Regions from separate parts of the Paenibacillus sp. FSL R7-0216 genome, predicted to be linked through region 3. Evidence: riboswitches for the same ligand, from Rfam matches in the RefSeq annotation. Region 3 holds a riboswitch; each other region holds the start of a gene.
What was found. Region 3 has a riboswitch for cyclic di-AMP ahead of MKZ15_RS12245 (3D domain-containing protein). Riboswitches for the same ligand answer to the same signal wherever they lie in the genome.
Positions count from the first base shown of each region.

Region 1 (6,166 bases), 1.3 Mb from region 3:
AACATCATCAGCATCGATACGAACAACACCCGGCCTTGTTTGGCATTCCCGACCATTTTCCCATAAGCGAAAGGAAGGGAAGTCCCGATCAGCATCATCAATAGGATTTGCAGCATATTGCTGAATCCCCCCGGATTTTCAAACGGATGGGCCGAGTTCACGCCCACGAATCCGCCGCCGTTGTTGCCGAACTGCTTAATCGACAAGAACGAGGCAATCGGCCCCCGGGCGATAGGTTGCTCTGTCCCCTGAAGGGTGTGGGCGATCGCCGTTGATGCCATAGTTTGCGGTACGCCCAACGCTACGAATATTAAAGCCGAAATGAACGATACCGGCAGCAGAACCCGGGTGATCGCACGAACCAGATCCACGAAGAAACTGCCGATCGGTTTGCCGGCCAAGCCGCGAATAAATGCCATCGCCGCGGCGACGCCGGTCGCCGTCGAAGTGAACATCATGAATACGATCCCGATCATCTGCGAAAGGTAAGACAGTCCGCTTTCCCCGCTGTAATGCTGCAGATCCGTATTGGTCATGAAGGCAATCACCGTATTGAAGGCGAGCGTCGGCTCCATGTTTGAAACCCCGCTCGGATTCAGCGGCAGGAACCCTTGCAGCCGAAAAATCAGATAGACGATCAGCATCATCGCCAAATTGCTCAGCACCGCGGATAAAGCATACTTCTTCCAGGTCTGATTCTCCTGACGGATGCCGCTGGCACGGAATATTACTCCTTCAACAGGTCCGAACCACCGGTCCAGACCGTTCTTTTCATAGTCAAACGCTTTGGCCAAGTATAGACCGGCCGGTCTGGCGACGATTACCGCGAGGCCCAAAGTAACGAGTATGGCAATCCAACTGTAGATAGTCACGTCTTATCCCTCCGAAAGGCAAATGTTAAAACTTCTCCGGGTTCAGCAGCGCATACCCCAAATAAACAAAAACCGCCACGATTAAGATGCCAAGTCCCCACATCATCGCTGATCTCCACCCTCCGAAATCGCTTTGGAAGCCCAAGTTGCCAGACCTGCCATCATGCAAACCATAACGATAATTAAGCCGATCATGAAAATGTCCATCATCGTCGATCGGATCCTCCTTTACTCATTGTGCAGAATAAACGATACGTCTTTTCCCTTCGTATAAATCACATAGTTAGCGCCAAGCTTTTTATAAACCGCGCCAGGATGCATCTTTTGCGTAATGACATAAATCGGCTTCGACGTCCATGGACGGCAGAATTGCAAATATCGGCAGGTTAGTGTCAGAGATTCTTCGAAGATATACACCGTCCCGATGGGGATATCAGGTACGACCTTGTTTTTGCGTTTAGTAGTATCCACTAGAATGACGTGCTCTATCCCACGGTCTATCGCCTCCTGGCGGCTTCTATCATTGTTGACCATCAGTGCAAACGGGATTTCGCGGTACTTCATCGTTCTGATGAAATCTACCGCCAATGGATTCGTAAGCGTCACCAGCGCGTATTCAAAAGTGCCCACTTCTTGTATTCCTCCTGATTCAGAAATTAGGCATCAAAAAAGAAGCCTGGGAAGAGGGAATCTTCGCGGGCTTCCAGCATGAATGTATTCTATGCTTTAGGAATCGCGCTATAAGGTTTCCTCTCTCGTCTGCACTTACGAGGTTAGCTGACGGGCTCGGGCGCGAGAGACGCCCTACCTCGCGATACGCAACTATCGCCAGGATTCGCCCCATAGGCGGTAAGCGCGACCTGCGCTCCGCCCGAATGGGTCCCCCGTTCCTTCGCATCGGAAGGATTCAGTGTGATGCAAATAGATTGTTAATTTTCTTCTTAATTGTTAATGTAACACTTTCTTCCCTTTCATGAATAGGCATAAGAAAACCACAGAGGATATCCCTGTGGCTCGCCATGACAAGTCCATCATCCTCTCTCCCTTCGCTGACGAGGTTAGCTGTCGGATTCGGGCGGTGAGAGTCGCCCTACTCCTGCGGCAAGCGCCTGCCGCAGGAGATTCACCCCGGACCGTTCCGCCGACTCTCACATCGGCAGCGATCATTGGTTCCCCCGTTTTCCTGATCGGAAATTAAGCGATACTGATTGTTTTATTGGAATCATTTCATGAGTCGAATATTACGCTTGCGCTTGTTCTTTGTAAAGCTGGACCAAACGCAAATTTGAGATGAAAAACCTTATAATTTCGTCGTTTTTAGCGTTTTCAAAGGATAAAAAACGCCTTTCTCTACGATTACCTCTATCGCAGACCCTTACTTGAAATCCGGCTAGGACTTGTCCTCCGCCCCAGTCTCTGCTACGATTTTGCGCAGATAAACTAAGCTTGAACAACGAGGAGGAGATTACATGAAACAAACGAACACACCCGGACTGATGCCGCTGCCGCTAAACCTGAACTTGCCGAATGGGAACCAGATGCCGGTCCATGCGGCGCTGTTATGGGGTACCGATCATCTCGTCCTCGTTGACACCGGGGTTCCCGGACAATTGGACGTGATCCGCGAAGGGTTGCTACCATGGCGGCGTATGTACCGGGTCGATCAAGGAACGGCTGAAGGAAATCGCTGCGGGGAATTAAGCATAGCGGTCCTGGCCAGCCGGTTAAATATCGCCTATCGGCGTAAATCCGCCCAGCCAATTTAATTCGCTGTCTTCCATGAATCGCGAGGGCCAGCTTCGTCCATCCTCGCCCCAATCGGCAAACGCGCGGACCGACTGGTAAAACGCTTCGATATGCTCGGCCGTTGGTTCTTCCAGCATTCGTTCGATCAAATGCAGGAAGCCTTCGGGCCGATCCGGAGCTTGTTCCAGAACATTAAGAAACCACTTATGGTACGGATACAGCATTTCATTATGCGCTAAGATCAGTCTTCCGCCGAACAAAACCAAGTTATTGACGGCATGTCGCAATAGATAGAGGTTGTCATGCTTGAAGGCTTCGGCGGAATACCATTTCCACGCTTCGAACTGGGCCAAGAAACGGGAGATATTCTCCTGCTTACGTTCTACCGGATAGCGAACGATATCTGCCAGCAGTTCCTCCATTCCCGCGATGTTTGAAAAAGCGAGGATCGCCCCTTCAAATGCAAAACGGGCCGGCTCGCTCCCTTTCTCGGCCACCTGCTTCATGAATCCGCAAGAGATATATTTTCCGTCCACGTAACCGGACTCATAGTCCGTCGATTCATTTTCCCAATACGTCGTCTCTCCGGTGCTTACCCGCCGGGCATAATCCTCCTCGGATACCACAATCATCACGTCTACATCCGAGGACGGTTTCGCGAATCCGTGGGCAATCGAACCGGAAACCAGTAAGGCCAGAATATCCTCCCGGGTGGCGAGCTTGGCCTTTAGTTTCTCGATCGACTTGGCATGATGTGCGTACATTCCTTATTCCCTTCCTTCTCTTGAAACCGACTTATTGCCGGTCCCTCTCATTTAAGCTAATACTCGGTCGCCCCGCGTATTTGGGCGTGAAATAACGAGAAATTCCACCGCTTCGTCCGATCGGTTCATGGCCTGATGCGGGGTGTTCGGCGGAATTTCGATTCCCTCATGGGAATGAAGCTCATGCTCGGTCCCAGCAATTTCGATATGCAGGCAGCCGGACAAGACAAAGAAAAATTGCTCCGCCGTTTGATGGAAATGCCGGACTTCCTGGCTATCCGGGGGCATTTTCTCATGAATAATGCTGCAGTCCTCCCGATCCACCAGCCGCCAGCCATCGCAATTCCCACCCCAAATATAGTGTTCCGCATTCTCTTTGCTGATCATTTCGTTCCGTTCCTTTCTTCCATAAAATGATGTAGTCTCGCGTCCTCCCAATCATACATAGCCAGCAGCGCTTCATATGGGTCACCCTCCAGCCGAAAAAACCTGCCGAAGGCCGGCTCCGTCTTTAGCCCCGCTGCCTTTAGCTTACGGATGGCATCCCATGCCTCCGGCCCTCCCATCTCTAGCAATCGGTGTTCAACAATCATATGTTGATATGCGTTTTGCTCGGTTACCGGCTTCGGCTGACCAAACACCTCAAACGCGAAACCGCGATGCGTAAAGTTCGCAACCGTTCGCAGGAGGCCGCCGACGGTTTTGCTGGAGCAGGCGTAGTTCGAGCATACCCCAAAATGAAGCTCCAGTTCCTGCTCAAACCGTTTGGCGTCGTAAACCTCACAGATGATGTCCAAGTCGCTTTCGGGCAAATCGATATCCAGCGGAATGGTTCCGGCCAAGACGGGATGATAGCAAGCCAGCTTGCCCACGATCTGAAGTTCTTCCATCGCCTCGTAAGCCTGTCGCTGACGCTCATTTCCCTGACACAAATAGGTAAGGTCGAAGAAATCGAGGATCATGTCTAGCCTCCAATCTAGGCAGTTCCGGGCTTCGCCCGAATCAATTGGACCATATCCATCCAATAGCTCTCCGCCGCGATGACGTTTAGCCCGGCCTGTTCGGCCAATTGCCGGATATCCCGCGTATGATGACAGCCATAAGCCCGGTATAACAGAGGATCCAGCGTCTTCTGCAGCGCGGCGACCAGCAGGCGGGAACTAATGCCATGTTCCAACAGCAAAATTTCACCTTCCGGCTTGCACCAACGACGAAGCTTCCCCATCAGCTCCAGCGGTCGTTCATAGCTGCAGAACGAAAGCGTGGAAACCACCGTATCAAACGAATGATCGGCAAAGTCCGCATTTTCCATATCCGTACACACGAATTCTGCGTTCACATGCAAATGCTTGGCCCTGCGCTGGGCTTTCTCCAGCATGGCCGGGCTGAAATCGACAGCCGTGACCTGCACGCCCAACGGATAGTAGGGGAAGTTCGCGCCCGCCCCAACCGCCAGTTCCAGAACATGCCCCCGAGCATGGCTCAGTAGCTGCTGACGCCAGCGGCTTTGGGCCGGATTTTCCGTACGGCGATCGTATTGATTGGCCTGCTTATCAAAAATACGAACCAACTTCTGCTTGTCCACCCAATCCCCCCCTTAACTTTGCTTTTGGAGCCGTTGCTTGATGCGAATCGCCTTGTTCAAATGCAGAAAGTTATGCCGAGTTGCGGGCATCAGAATTAATCCGGCCAACGTTTTCTTGCTCCAATACTCTAATAGCCATTCGGCTTCCGGCTTCACCGCGCTTTGGGCACGGAGCTTTTCGATGCCCGCCGTTGGCACCTTGCGCTTCATCTCCGCGGGCTCCATCCTGCGGACGATCTCCCGGGTGCGCCTGCCTACCTCGATCCGATAGTCCAGCAAGGCATCCATGTCGATCCCGGCACTCAGCTCAGCCGCTTCCTCCTCTGTCATGCCGTTCCCCGTATGGGTGCAAGAAATTCTCAGCTTGGGAAGCCAATCTCCCTCCTCAAAAATCTGCTCACGCCCTCCAATCAACACGTTCATCGTCATGTCCTCAATACGGGCGATATGCCACAAATGCCAAAGAATCGAGTTTTTCGTGTCAGGTGCCTTAACGGGGTACTGGCGAAGGGTCTCCTCCCTTATCCCATCCAACAATTCGTCCTCCAGCGTGTTCATCGTGCCCATCAGACCCGCGTCCGCCATCTTCGAGACATACAACCAGGCATGCTGGTTAAGAAACAATGCCACCGCTTGCTCGTGCCCCTTCGGATTTTGCAAAAGTGTGGTTAACCGCTGATGATTGGCATTCCACTGCTTTCTTTCAGCCAACAACATCCTTATTCTCCTTTCAAATAAGCGTCTTGCGTCCCTCTAGCTGTCGCTGCCCGCCTCAAGGAAAGACAGAATCCATCCTATCTCGGCAGCGGTCTGGGCGAAACTCCTTCATGGGTCATTTGCACCGGCTGGATTCGTCCGTCCTCTTCAAATAACATCCGGTCCATGCAAACCACGCGATGATTCGCATCCGTTTCGCTTAGCGGACGGCGATGATAAACGATGTACCACTCGTCGCTGCCCGGAATTTGCAGGAATCCATGGTGACCGGCACCGGTGGCGATCTCCGGATCCTGCTGCAGAATCTTCCCAACCCTCTGGAACGGTCCAACCGGCGAATCCGACATGGCATAGGCCACGGAATAGTCCGGCCCGGTCCATCCTCCCTCGGACCACATGAAATAGTAGATATCGCGGCGCTTGAACATGCACGGTCCTTCAATATAATGCTCCGGGGTGATCTCCTTAAAGGTGGCTCCATC
Region 1 is NZ_CP150222.1:4,030,321-4,036,486, forward strand. Features, by position in the region: gene kdpA (potassium-transporting ATPase subunit KdpA) at 1-866, opposite strand, end outside; gene MKZ15_RS18420 (hypothetical protein) at 975-1,082, opposite strand; gene MKZ15_RS18425 (hypothetical protein) at 1,101-1,502, opposite strand; cyclic di-AMP (ydaO/yuaA leader) riboswitch at 1,620-1,795, opposite strand; cyclic di-AMP (ydaO/yuaA leader) riboswitch at 1,904-2,083, opposite strand; gene MKZ15_RS18430 (hypothetical protein) at 2,342-2,638, shown strand; gene MKZ15_RS18435 (nucleotidyltransferase domain-containing protein) at 2,597-3,382, opposite strand; gene MKZ15_RS18440 (cupin domain-containing protein) at 3,434-3,769, opposite strand; gene MKZ15_RS18445 (DUF4269 domain-containing protein) at 3,766-4,344, opposite strand; gene MKZ15_RS18450 (class I SAM-dependent methyltransferase) at 4,359-4,967, opposite strand; gene MKZ15_RS18455 (DinB family protein) at 4,980-5,684, opposite strand; gene MKZ15_RS18460 (glycoside hydrolase family 43 protein) at 5,762-6,166, opposite strand, start outside.
Region 1: it holds a riboswitch for cyclic di-AMP, as region 3 does, so the genes downstream of both, MKZ15_RS18425 (hypothetical protein) here and MKZ15_RS12245 (3D domain-containing protein) in region 3, are expected to answer to the same signal.

Region 2 (6,166 bases), 2.3 Mb from region 3:
CGTTCGAGGAGACGCAAAGCAAGGTTCATAACTTGACGGGGAGCCTGACTCGCGTGACGGAAATTACTCGATTGATTAGCGACATCTCCACGCAAACCAATCTGTTATCGCTGAATGCGTCTATCGAAGCTGCGCGCGCAGGTGAGGCGGGCCGGGGGTTTGCCGTGGTAGCTGGAGAAATTCGCAAATTAGCGGAACAAACGCAGCATTCTTCACAAGGAATCGACGAGCTGCTGCAGGAGATCGGATTGGAAATGGACGGAGTATCGGCAACTTCGGCCAGAACGGGCGAAGTACTGGCTCGGCAGTCAGAGGTCGTCATGACGACGATGGAGGTTATTCAGGAGATTATCCGTTCCATTCGGGAAATGATGCCGCAGATCGAAGATATCACCGGTTCTGTGGTCACCGTCAACGAGGATAAGAACCGGGTTCTTCTGACCGTGAGCTCGGCTTCTGCCGTAGCAGAACAAAACTCAGCCTCTTCAGAGGAAATCTCCGCCTCGGCCATCGAGTTGAACGGCACCACCCAGGATATTGCCCAGGCGATTAAAGAGCTTGAATCGCTTTCGATTGAAATGATTCAAGAAGTGGAGAAATTTAAATTGGTGTAAAGAAGAGACAAGTCCTACTGGGCGATCATCGATTCCTGCTCCGAATCGAGCTATAATAAGCATGAATTCACAGTTTATGCAGACAGCTTGGAGAGAGGAGCGGCGAAGAACGATGTATGGAAACGAAGGATCATCGGATAAGAAATCGTTAAAGGCGGCTTTCGACCGGACGGTCTATCAAGTGGTGGGCCACGGTAAACGAAGTGTGGGGGTGCTGCAGCAGGCTTTTTCCGGGATCGATGGTGAGCTGGACAGCGACATGTACGGTATGGGACCGTCCCTGGAAGCATTCGAAGCAAAAATGGCCGGGGTGCTGGGCAAAGCCTCGGCGGTGTTCTTTCCCAGCGGTACGATGGCCCAGCAAATCGCCTTGCGAATCTGGTGCGATCGCAAGGGGACGAAACGCGTAGCCTATCACCCCTTATGCCATTTGGAGATTCATGAGGAAGACGGCTTGAAGGAACTGCACGGAATCGAACCGATTCTTCTGGCGGACAAGGACCGGCTTATTGGATTGGAGGACGTACAGCAACTTGGCGAGGACGTTTCGTGCCTGTTGTTGGAACTGCCCCAGCGCGAGATCGGCGGCCAGTTGCCGCCGTTCGAGGAGCTCGTGGCGATTTCCGAGTTCTGCCGGGAGAAAGACATCAAGCTCCATCTGGACGGAGCCCGGTTGTTCGAAGTTCTTCCCTACTATCAAAAGACCGCGGCGGAAGTGTGCGTCCTGTTCGACAGCGTCTATATCTCCTTCTACAAGGGCATCGGCGGGATCGCCGGAGCGATATTGGCCGGAGAGCCGGAGTTTACAAAGGAATCCAAGGTGTGGAAGAGACGTCACGGCGGTGACCTGATCAGCTTGTATCCGTATTATCTCAGCGCAGATTACTACTATGAGCAGCGCGTTGGGAAAATGGATTTATATTATCGGCAGGCGCAAGAGCTGGCAGGGTGGTATAACCGATGCCATCAGATGAAGACGGTCCCGGCCGTCCCGGTTTCGAACATGTTCCACGTCCATGCGGATGTCCCCAAGGACCGGCTGGAGCATACTCTTGTTGAAGTGTACCGGGAAACCGGCGTTGGGTTAACCGCCGGCCTCAAGGAGAAGGCGGATGGAGGCTGTTCCTTCGAGGTGAGTCTTGGAGACCGTTATGGCGAGGTGCCGAAAGACCGGCTACAGTTGACGTTTGAACTGCTCGATCAGAAGCTGAGAGGAGAATCGCTTTGAACCGAAAAGTTATTTTTCTAACGACCGACAGCTTCGGGGACGGTGATCGGGAGCTGGGGGTGCAGCTGTTGGAAACGTTCCTAACGTTGTTGAAGCAGCGGGAACAGGAGCAGCTTCCGGCGGCGGTATTTTGCGTAAATCGGGGTGTTCTTGCCCTAACGGAGCAGTCGTTTGCTTCGTTGCACCTGAAGGAGCTGGCGAATCGCGGTGTGCCGGTATTGGCTTGCGGGACCTGCGTTAACTATTACGGCATCCAGGATCAACTCGCAGCTGGCGAGGTGTCCAGTATGGGGCGTTTTATGGAACTGGCTGCGCAATATGAGGTCTTGACGCTGGCTTGATCTCGGCTGAAATCATCAAAGAAACACCGTAAGAAATACGGCATTTGCCGTTTTCTTACGGTGTTTTTTGTTGATCCGGGCTTTGAATTTCCTGTAAGTATTCGTCAAGCCGGTTAAACCGCTCTTCCCACAAGTTTCGGAACGAGGCGATCCACTCGTCCAACTCCTGCAGGGGTTCCGGCCGAAGCCGGTAAATCCGGCGATTCGCAACAGGTTGAACCTCGACGATGCGGGCTTCATTCAGCACCTTGAGATGCTTCGATACCTGCGGCTGCCGGACTTGGAGCCGATCCGCGATTTCTCCTACGGTTAGGGGGCCGTATCGCAGCAGTTCAACCATTTCCAGTCGATGGGGTTCGGCAAGCGCGCTCAAAGTTGCAGTGTTCATCGGTCTCACTTCCTTGTTTCGAGTATAACTTATTTAGCCGCAAATATTCCAGTAGGGGAATATGAATAATTCACGTCACTATCGGCCATCGTCTTATTTCCTCGTAATTTCAAGTCCGTACGAAATAATTAGCGTAGAAGAGCGATGTATACGCTTACCTCGACAATGCGGATCGCATTTCGTTGCCAATCCGCCTTAAACTCATCTTTACACTTTTTAGGGCGGGGAGTATGATTCATCAGTGGTAATTTTTATATGGCAAATACCTGATCGCTGAATTCTTTATTCAGTAAGAAACGGGGGAACCAACCGAAACGGGGCTTTGAGGCTTCGTTTCTGGGGTGAATCGCTTGTTTTGGCCATCCTGGCTATGAGCGTAGGGCTGCTTTCGTGCCCGAATCCGTCAGCTAACTCCGTAAGCGTCCGAAAGAGGGAATTGTCGCGGATATTCGCTTGAGTTTCAAAAAAGCGGCCGCGGGAAGGTCCAACTTTCCTGCGGCCTTTTTGTGTTGTTCTCTGCGGGAATGGGGAGCCTATAGAACCACGAATGGATAGAGACATAGGGCTATTTAGGGGAAGAAGAGAGGAAATCACCATGGTGAACAAAATTAAGCGAGTACTGATCGGCAGACCGATGAAAAGTGCCGAAATTGAAGGGGAGAAACTGAGCAAGCTCAAGGCGTTGGCGGTACTGTCCTCGGACGCGTTATCGTCTGTGGCTTACGGGACGGAACAGATTCTGATCGTCTTGATGGCGGCGGGATTTTCGGCCGTTTGGTATTCCATCCCGATCTCGTTTGCGGTTCTTGGGCTTTTACTTATTCTGATTTTGTCGTATCGGCAAACGATTTTCTCATACCCCGCCGGGGGCGGGGCTTATATCGTGGCGATGGATAACCTTGGGCGATCGACAGGTTTGCTGGCCGGCGGCTCGCTCCTGGTCGATTATGTTCTGACGGTGGCGGTCAGCTCGTCGGCGGGAACGGATGCCATTACATCCGCCTTCCCGGCGCTGCATGATCAACGGGTGTTGATTGCGCTGCTAATGATCACCTTATTAACGCTAATGAATCTTCGAGGGGTAACGGAGTCGGCATCCGTATTGGCTGTTCCGGTATATCTGTTTGTCGCGTCCATCTTTGTTCTGATCCTGTCGGGGTTGTTTAAATATTTGACTGGTGGAATTCACGCGAGCGTGCCCGAGATGGGGACGGCGGTTTCCGATATTAGTCTGTTCCTGCTGCTCAAGGCGTTCAGTTCCGGCTGTTCGGCCTTAACCGGGGTTGAGGCGGTTTCCAACGCCATCCCGAACTTCAAGCAGCCGGCCGAACGTAATGCTGCAGCTACGCTGGTGATGATGGGTGTCATTCTCTGCACCATGTTTATCGGAATCAGTGCGCTGGCCTATTGGTACGGTATCGCTCCTGATCCGAAAGCAACCGTTGTCTCGCAGATAGCCGAGTCGACCTTCGGCCGGGGTGCTTTATACTACGTCATCCAGGCGATTACGGCGCTGATCCTGTTCCTGGCCGCCAATACGGCCTACTCAGCCTTTCCATTGCTGGCGTTTATGCTGGCCAAAGACAAGTACATGCCGCATGCGTTTATGGTGCGCGGGGACCGGCTCGGTTTTTCGAACGGGATTATTTTCCTTGGCGTGGCTTCGGCGTTGCTGGTTCTCGGGTTCCATGGCAACACGGAGAGCTTGATTCCGTTATACGCAGTTGGCGTATTTATTCCGTTCACCTTGTCACAGCTCGGGATGATGATTCGATGGCTGAAGCTGAAGCCGCAAGGATGGGTGTTCCGGTTTGTCATCAACACGATTGGGATGCTGACAACACTGGGGATTACGCTGATCTTCATCATCACTAAATTTTCGCATATATGGGTCGTATTTATCTTCTTACCGCTGGTGATGTTTATCTTTTACCAAATTCATCGTCATTATTTAAATATTGCCGACCAGCTTCGAATCCAGATGGATACGGAAAAACCCTGCATCAAAGGCAGCACCATCGTCGTGCCGGTTGCGGGCGTCACTCGCGTCGTGATGAACTCGTTGAGCTACGCCAAATCGCTGACGAACAACGTTGTTGCCGTGTATGTCGGGTTTGATGACGAAGAAATAGACCGCATGGAGAAGAAGTGGGAGGAGTGGAACCCTGGGGTTCGGTTAATCACGCTCCGTTCCAGCTTCCGCAGCATCATCCGGCCCATCATGAAGTTCATCGATACGGTGGAATGGAAAACTGCAGAAACCGACCATATTACCGTCCTGATTCCGCAGTTTATTACCCGGCACTGGTGGCAGAATATTTTGCATAACCAATCGAGCCTTTTGCTTCGGGCCTATTTATTCAATAAAAAGGACATTGTCATTGCAACCGTTCCTTACCATCTGCAAAAATAATTCGTTTCGGCGGCTTGACGCATACTAACCTAAACGTTACCTAAGGAGGTTTCAAGGTGCTGCGGACAAAAATCATTTGCACGTTAGGCCCCGCCTGCGACTCAGTTTCCGTGCTGAAGGAAATGATTAAGGGCGGGATGACGGTCGGCCGACTGAATATGGCCCACGGGGAGCTGGAGGAGCATGTGGCCCGCATTCAACGGGTGCGGCAAGCCGCGCAAGAACTGCATAACTTTGTACCGATTATGATGGATATCAAGGGACCAGAGGTGCGCATCGGGAAATTGCGGGAACCATTCTGCGAGCTGATTGCCGGAGAAGAGATGGTGCTTACAACAGAGCCGCTAGCCGGAGACGCCGCGAAAATCTCGGTCAACTATCCCGAATTGCCCCAGGTTGTGCAAGCAAATGATCGGATCCTGATCGATGACGGGTTGATCGAGCTGCGCGTCATATCGGCCGAGGGGGCGGAAGTCCGTTGCCGCATCGTCAGCGGCGGGAAGCTCAAGCCGAACAAGGGCGTCAATCTGCCTGGGATCAAAACTACGCTGCCTGGCGTGACGGAGCGGGACATTCGGCATATTCATTTTGGCCTGGAGAACGGGGTCGAGATGATCGCCGTATCGTTTGTTCGTAAAGGCGACGATATCCGTGAGATTCGTCGGATTTTGCAGGAGAACAATGGAGGACATGTCCAGATCATCTCCAAAATCGAAAATGAGGAAGGCGTGCAAGATCTGGAGGATATCATCGAGGCTTCGGATGGAATCATGGTGGCGCGCGGCGATCTTGGGGTAGAAATTCCGGTTGAGGAAGTGCCGATGCTGCAGAAAGAAATGATCGATAAGTGTAATCTGGCAGGCAAACCGGTTATCGTCGCCACCCATATGCTGGAGTCGATGCAGGTGAATCCAAGGCCGACGCGCGCGGAAGTCAGTGATGTTTACAACGCCGTGATGCAGGGAGCCGACGTCGTCATGTTGTCTGGCGAGTCTGCCGCAGGGAAATATCCGGTAGAAGCGGTGCGAACCATGGCTGCCGTCGCGCGCAAGGCCGAATCGATGATCGACTATCGGGAAGCATTCAATCGGAGAAGAAAGCTGCACGGCACCAATATCACGGAGGTGATCAGCCAAGGCGCGGTTAGCGCCTCGCTGGAGCTGAGCGCTAAAGTGATCATCA
Region 2 is NZ_CP150222.1:443,205-449,370, forward strand. Features, by position in the region: gene MKZ15_RS01945 (methyl-accepting chemotaxis protein) at 1-614, shown strand, start outside; gene MKZ15_RS01950 (beta-eliminating lyase-related protein) at 727-1,842, shown strand; gene MKZ15_RS01955 (DsrE family protein) at 1,839-2,183, shown strand; gene MKZ15_RS01960 (metalloregulator ArsR/SmtB family transcription factor) at 2,239-2,571, opposite strand; cyclic di-AMP (ydaO/yuaA leader) riboswitch at 2,833-3,008, shown strand; gene MKZ15_RS01965 (APC family permease) at 3,167-4,984, shown strand; gene pyk (pyruvate kinase) at 5,041-6,166, shown strand, end outside.
Region 2: it holds a riboswitch for cyclic di-AMP, as region 3 does, so the genes downstream of both, MKZ15_RS01965 (APC family permease) here and MKZ15_RS12245 (3D domain-containing protein) in region 3, are expected to answer to the same signal.

Region 3 (6,166 bases):
GACCTTCCTGGAGCACAGATTCGGTCATTTCGAACATGACAACGGCGTCGGCTTCATCGGGAACCTTGGCCCCGGTCATAATACGGGCCGCTTGTCCCGGCTTTAACTTCGCCTTGGGAACCGATCCAGCAGGTATCTCATCCACCACTTCCAGAAGGACAGGATGTCCTGCATGGCAATTTGACGTATCACTGCTCAAAATCGCGAACCCGTCCATGCCCGAGCGGCGAAAATGCGGATACGGGTGCGGTGCGACGACCTGCTTCGCAAGAATTCGACCGTAAGCCTCAGGTAGCGAAATCATCTCGGCTTCCGTTGCCTTCGCATAAGGCATGATTTTCGCCTGTGCTTCGGCTACCGGAAGCGCTTTGCGGCGAAATTTATCCTGATCGGCTTCTCTCATCGCGGATTCGCTCCATTCCCCTGCTGTTCCAGCAAATAATGATCCAGCATCTCTGTCGTTCGTTTTGAAATCTCTTTAATTTCTTCTTTGCTCAAATTGTCGTAATGAATGCCCATAACGACGGTGACGGTTCGGCCTAGCGACGCAGAGGCGCGGCGGGCATACTCTTCGCTTAAGGTATGCTCCTTGTGCCCTGGCACAGCGGAAGTCAACGCTTCAGTGCCTTCACCCGACGGATAAGCGGTTGACGCCGCGCCAATGTGCGAGACGCCTCCCGTGATTAGCAGCAGCAAATCACGTCCGACCGGGATCGCTTCCAGCTTGATATCCTCGAATGACAATTGCCGCAGCTCCCTTCCAAAACAGTATGCCTTTATTTTATAGGATTCCGCGGATTTCGTCCAAGGCCTGGATGCCTTCCCGGTTCATCCATGCCTCAAGATCGCTGACCAACCGCTCCCCCGCTCGCAGGTTTACGAAATTATGGGTCCCCACCTGAATGACGGTCGCGCCGGCCATGATAAACTCGACAATATCCTCTGCACTGCTGATCCCGCCCATTCCCATCACCGGGATTGTCACGGCATGACTGACTTGATGTACCATTCGCAAAGCGATCGGCTTGATAGCCGGACCGGACAGACCGGCATATAAATTGTCAAAGATGCTCCGCCGCTTGAAGATGTCGATTTTCATCGCCGAGAACGTATTGATCAGCGATACGCCGTCCGCATGTTCTTCCTGGCACATCACGGCCATACCGACGATATCCTCAGCGTTCGGGGACAACTTGACGACCAGCGGCAGCGCCGTTGCCGCCCGGACCTCGCGGACCACCTGACGGGCAATGTCTGTTTTGATCCCGTAGGCCATCCCTCCGGCTTTAACGTTCGGGCAGGAAATGTTCAGCTCAATCATGTCAACGGCGGTTCTGCCTTCCTGCTTCCGCCTAGCCGCATCCTCATTTATCAGCTTGGCGCCTTCCACATACTCTTCAATCGAATTCCCGCCCAAATTTACGATTCGTGCCAAATCAAGCTGCTCCCACCGCGGGCATTCTTCGCGCAGGAAGGCGGCGACTCCCGGATTCTCCAGGCCAACGCTATTCAGCATCCCGGACGCCGTTTCCGCAACGCGAATCCCGTCATTCCCGGCCTTCGGATGTAACGTTAGCCCTTTGCCAGACAATCCGCCCAGCTTGTTAATATCGTAAATTGCCCCATACTCTTTGCCAAAACCAAACGTCCCGGAGGCCATGACGACCGGATTCTTAAAAGAAACCCCCGCGAGGCTGCACGTTAATCGAGTCATGCGAACACGACCTCCTCCGCTAAAAATACCGGCCCGTCTGCACAGGCCTTCTTCCGTCCGTCTTTGCATTGCACGCTGCATACAAGGCAAGCGCCGATGCCACAGGCCATACGATTCTCCAAGGAAACGTAGACCTTGGTTTGGCCGCCGCTTTGTGCTTGTTTGCGCTGGACCGCATGCAGCATCGGATGAGGCCCGCAGGCGATCACCGTATTATAGTTCCGAAAATCTACCCGATCTAATATCGAGCCGCCCACGTCAACCGTGACTCTGCCACGGGATGCAGCTTGAAACTCTTCGACCATATAGGACTCGCGGCTGTAGCCGAGGTATACGTCGGCCTCCGGCGCTTCACGCAGTGCGTAATAAAATGGGGCGATGCCGATTCCGCCGCCTACGAAAGCCGTCTTTCCCTCCAAGGGCGGAAATCCGTTGCCAAACGGACCGTCCAGTGTTAATGAATCCCCAGGCTTCAGTCCGGATAAACGTGCGGTTCCTTCCCCCGCAACCAGAACCAGGAACTCGATTTGGTCCTCTTTGAGATCAAAGATGCTAATCGGACGGGAGAGCAAAGGATATTGATCCCCGGCGCGCAGCATATAAAATTGCCCCATTTTCCCCGTGAACTTCCCTTGCACTGTGAGCTTGAACACCCCATGCGCGACTTCTTGGTTGGCCACTACAGTTGCCACGAATCTATCACATCCCTCTCATTTATGCTTCATCAAAGGATGCAATTTTTCGCCAAGAACGTCTGTGATTTATCTCACAACCGCATATTGGTTTCCATAACTGCTGTTTTTTTATCGTTTTCATTCATTTTCTGCAACAGTTAGGGAATACTACATCTTAGGTACAGTATGGGAATGAAGGAGGACTAACCTTGCTTATCCAGCTTAAGAGAGCACTATTCTTGTGCATGGCCGCTTCTCTATTTATTTACAGCGGCTCCGGGCTTCAGACTGTTCATGCCTCCTCAGTTGTTCATGAAACAAGGAGTCAGTCGGATAAAGGAGATCTGAAAGAGAACAAGGCGGCACCTGTGGACGCCAAACCAGTAGATCTAAGCGAGCTGCGACGCAAATATTCGGAGACCTTCAAATTCCGAGGTCCGGAAGTGAAACAGATCGCCCTGACCTTCGATGACGGTCCTGATCCACGATTTACGCCACAAATTCTCGATGTGCTTCATCGTAAAGGGATCAAGGCAACCTTCTTCGTGGTCGGAGTACGGGCTAAGAAATTTCCCAAGTTGATGCAACGGATCCATCAAGAGGGGCATCTCATCGGCAATCACTCCTTCAGTCATCCGAATTTCCGCAAGCGCTCCGTCAAACAATTTCAAACGGAAATCCTGCGTACGGAGAAAATTATCCAAAATTCCGTAGGCTACCGCCCCAAGCTCATCCGCCCGCCTTATGGGGAGATTAGGGAGGAACAGGTGCAGTGGGCAAAGAAAAACGGCTATACCCTCGTCAATTGGAATGTAGATTCGCAAGATTGGAAAGGCATCGACAAAAACAAGGTTAAATCAAACGTGATTGATACCGCGGGTCCTGGCTCAATTATCCTTCAGCATTCGGGCGGCGGTGTCGGATCCAATCTGAACGGTACGATTCAAGCTCTGCCGGAGATTATCGACACGTTGCAGGCGCAAGGTTATCATTTCGTCGATCTGGCCGAGCTTCTGCAAACAACCAAATATCGCTAACGCAAAAGAGCTCCCTCGTCTGAGGGAGCTCTCTTGCTTGTGATCGTGTCCTATTTCAGTACGTACAGGGTAACGTCTTGATAGCCGAATGCTTTCGCGGCAGTTGTGCTCCCCGGAATAAAGATATCAATGCGGTTCCCTTTAATCGCACCGCCCTGATCGCTGGCTGTAGCCACAAACGCTTGATCCGGCAAGCCATCATGGCTGTGTCCGGTTACCAGGACTTTCGTGCCCATCGGGATGACCTTCGGGTCAACGGCGATAGTGCCGAGCTTCAGCGGGTTGCCAAAGTAGTCTACCGCGCCCCATTTTCCATTTTCGCTTGCCGACGCGGTATATGCCGAGGCTTTCACATTAATAGTTTGCGAGTAAGTAAACGTTTTTCCCCAAGCCTCAACGACGTTGTCGTTAGACATCACCTTCAGCTTGGATGCGACAGCTGTCGTCGAAGTTGCGGCCGGCACAACCTCCTGTTTAGCCGGTGCGGCGGAAGCCAAAGCCAATGCGCGGGTTTCTCCCCCCGGAATGGTGATGTTCAAGCCACCGTATATATTCTGCGGATTAATGGTTGGATTTGCGGCGATCAGCTTGTTCAATTCCACGCCGTATTGTTTGGCAAGAAGATAAAAGGTGTCTCCCTCCACGGCTTTATGTACCGCGTCTGCATGGACGGAAGCCGTCTGCAGGGTAATCGTCAAACTTGCGGCGATCAACGCCGATGCTGCTATTTTAGACCAAATGCGACTTTTCAATGAATTGCCCTCCTTTTTACTGCGCCTGCGGAGTTAGTTGTCGGATTCGGAAAAAAGGAACGTTCCCGGCGCATCCATTGACGCGCTTCACCCCAAGAAACGAATTCGGTTCACCCTGGTTCGTTATCAGCTTTCGTCCCCCGCACCTTGAAGTAAGGTTTCGGCTTATTGAATATATCACAATTTTGTAACCAGAAGCTCAGGTAATTCTCACCAAATGGCTCAAAACCTTGATAGGACGGGTTACATTTTTGTGTCCAATCGTAAACGTAATGTTAAAAAAGATCATATGTTCGGCAGCAAAAAGGCAAAAAAAGGACCGCCCGAATCTATCTTTTCGGACGGTCTATTGCGTCTTATTTTGAACAACCTCTTAGAGAACCTTGCTCAGGAAATCTTTGGTCCGCTGATTCTGCGGCGATCCAAACACCTCTTGCGGCGTTCCCTGCTCGAGGATCACGCCTTGATCCATAAACAGGATACGGTCGCCAACCTCACGGGCAAACCCCATCTCGTGTGTAACGATAACCATCGTCATGCCCCGTTCCGCCAGGTTCTTCATGACATCGAGCACCTCCCCGACCATTTCCGGGTCCAACGCCGATGTCGGCTCGTCAAATAGCATGACATGCGGTTCCATGGCCAGCGCGCGAGCAATCGCAATCCGTTGCTTCTGGCCCCCGGACAACTGGGCCGGATATACGTCCCGCTTATCTTCCAAGCCCACGGTGTGAAGCAGATCCATCGCGATCGCTTCCGCCTTGCTCTTGTCGAGTTTTCTCACGCGAATCGGAGCTAGCGTAATGTTGTTGATCACGGTTTTGTGCGGAAACAGGTTAAAATGCTGGAACACCATCCCCATTTTCTCGCGGGTTTTATTAATGTCGTGTCTCTTGCCGGTGATCGACGCGCCTTCAAACGTAATCTCGCCTTCGGTCGGAACCTCGAGCAGATTCAGACAACGGAGGAAGGTACTTTTTCCCGATCCGCTGGGACCGATCACGACGACGACTTCCCCTTTGGAGATTTCTAGGTCGATTCCGCGCAAAATATGCAGTTGACCGAATTTTTTATGCAAGCCTTTAACGGTGATCACTGGTCTTCAACTTCCTTTCGAACACGCTCAAAATACGGGACAGCGTGAATGTCAGAATAAAGTACATGATGGCGATGATCAGATAAGGCGTCATCCCGTCGTACGTGATCGTGACGACCGATTGCGCTTGATAAATGAGCTCGGCCGTACCGATAATCGAAACGATCGACGATTCTTTAATGATGGTGATAAATTCATTGCCGATCGCGGGAAGCACCGATTTGATCGCTTGCGGAATAATGATATGGCGCATGGCCATCCCTTTCGTCATCCCCAGGGAACGTGCCGCTTCCCCTTGTCCGCGGTCGACGCCTTGGATGCCGGCTCGGAAAATCTCCGCCAGATAGGCGGAACTGTTAATCGACAACGTAATCGCCCCGGATTGTATCGGCGTGAAGTTCACGTCAAACACAAACGCAAATCCGTAGTGAATAATCAAGAGCTGAACCATCATCGGCGTGCCGCGCAGAAATTCGACCCAGGCATGACCGAGAAACCGCACGATTCCCCAAGGCGACATCCGTATCAACGCGATGAGTAAACCAAGAATAAAGCCGCAAAATACGCTTATTGCTGCCAAGAGCAGCGTATACTGGACACCTGCCAAGAAGTAACTGCGGTATTCCATAAACATCGATATTAAGTCCATAACGCCTTTCTTCCTCCTCCTTTACCTCAAACCCTTACGCAAAAAAACAGAAAATAGCGAAATGGCTTCGCTATTTTCTGCAGATGGATACCGTGATTATTTCTCGGCCAGCGCGCTCGCTTCGGCAACGAATTGATCGATGCTGCCAGCGCTAATCAAGCGATCGAGCGTTGTATTCACTTGATCCAACAGCTCCTGGTTGCCTTTCTTGATGCCGATCACGTAACCATCATCTTCAGTCACC
Region 3 is NZ_CP150222.1:2,710,547-2,716,712, forward strand. Features, by position in the region: gene glp (gephyrin-like molybdotransferase Glp) at 1-403, opposite strand, end outside; gene MKZ15_RS12225 (hypothetical protein) at 400-744, opposite strand; gene MKZ15_RS12230 (dihydroorotate dehydrogenase) at 782-1,714, opposite strand; gene MKZ15_RS12235 (dihydroorotate dehydrogenase electron transfer subunit) at 1,711-2,406, opposite strand; gene MKZ15_RS12240 (polysaccharide deacetylase family protein) at 2,598-3,425, shown strand; gene MKZ15_RS12245 (3D domain-containing protein) at 3,476-4,177, opposite strand; cyclic di-AMP (ydaO/yuaA leader) riboswitch at 4,185-4,353, opposite strand; gene MKZ15_RS12250 (amino acid ABC transporter ATP-binding protein) at 4,551-5,273, opposite strand; gene MKZ15_RS12255 (amino acid ABC transporter permease) at 5,260-5,922, opposite strand; gene MKZ15_RS12260 (transporter substrate-binding domain-containing protein) at 6,019-6,166, opposite strand, start outside.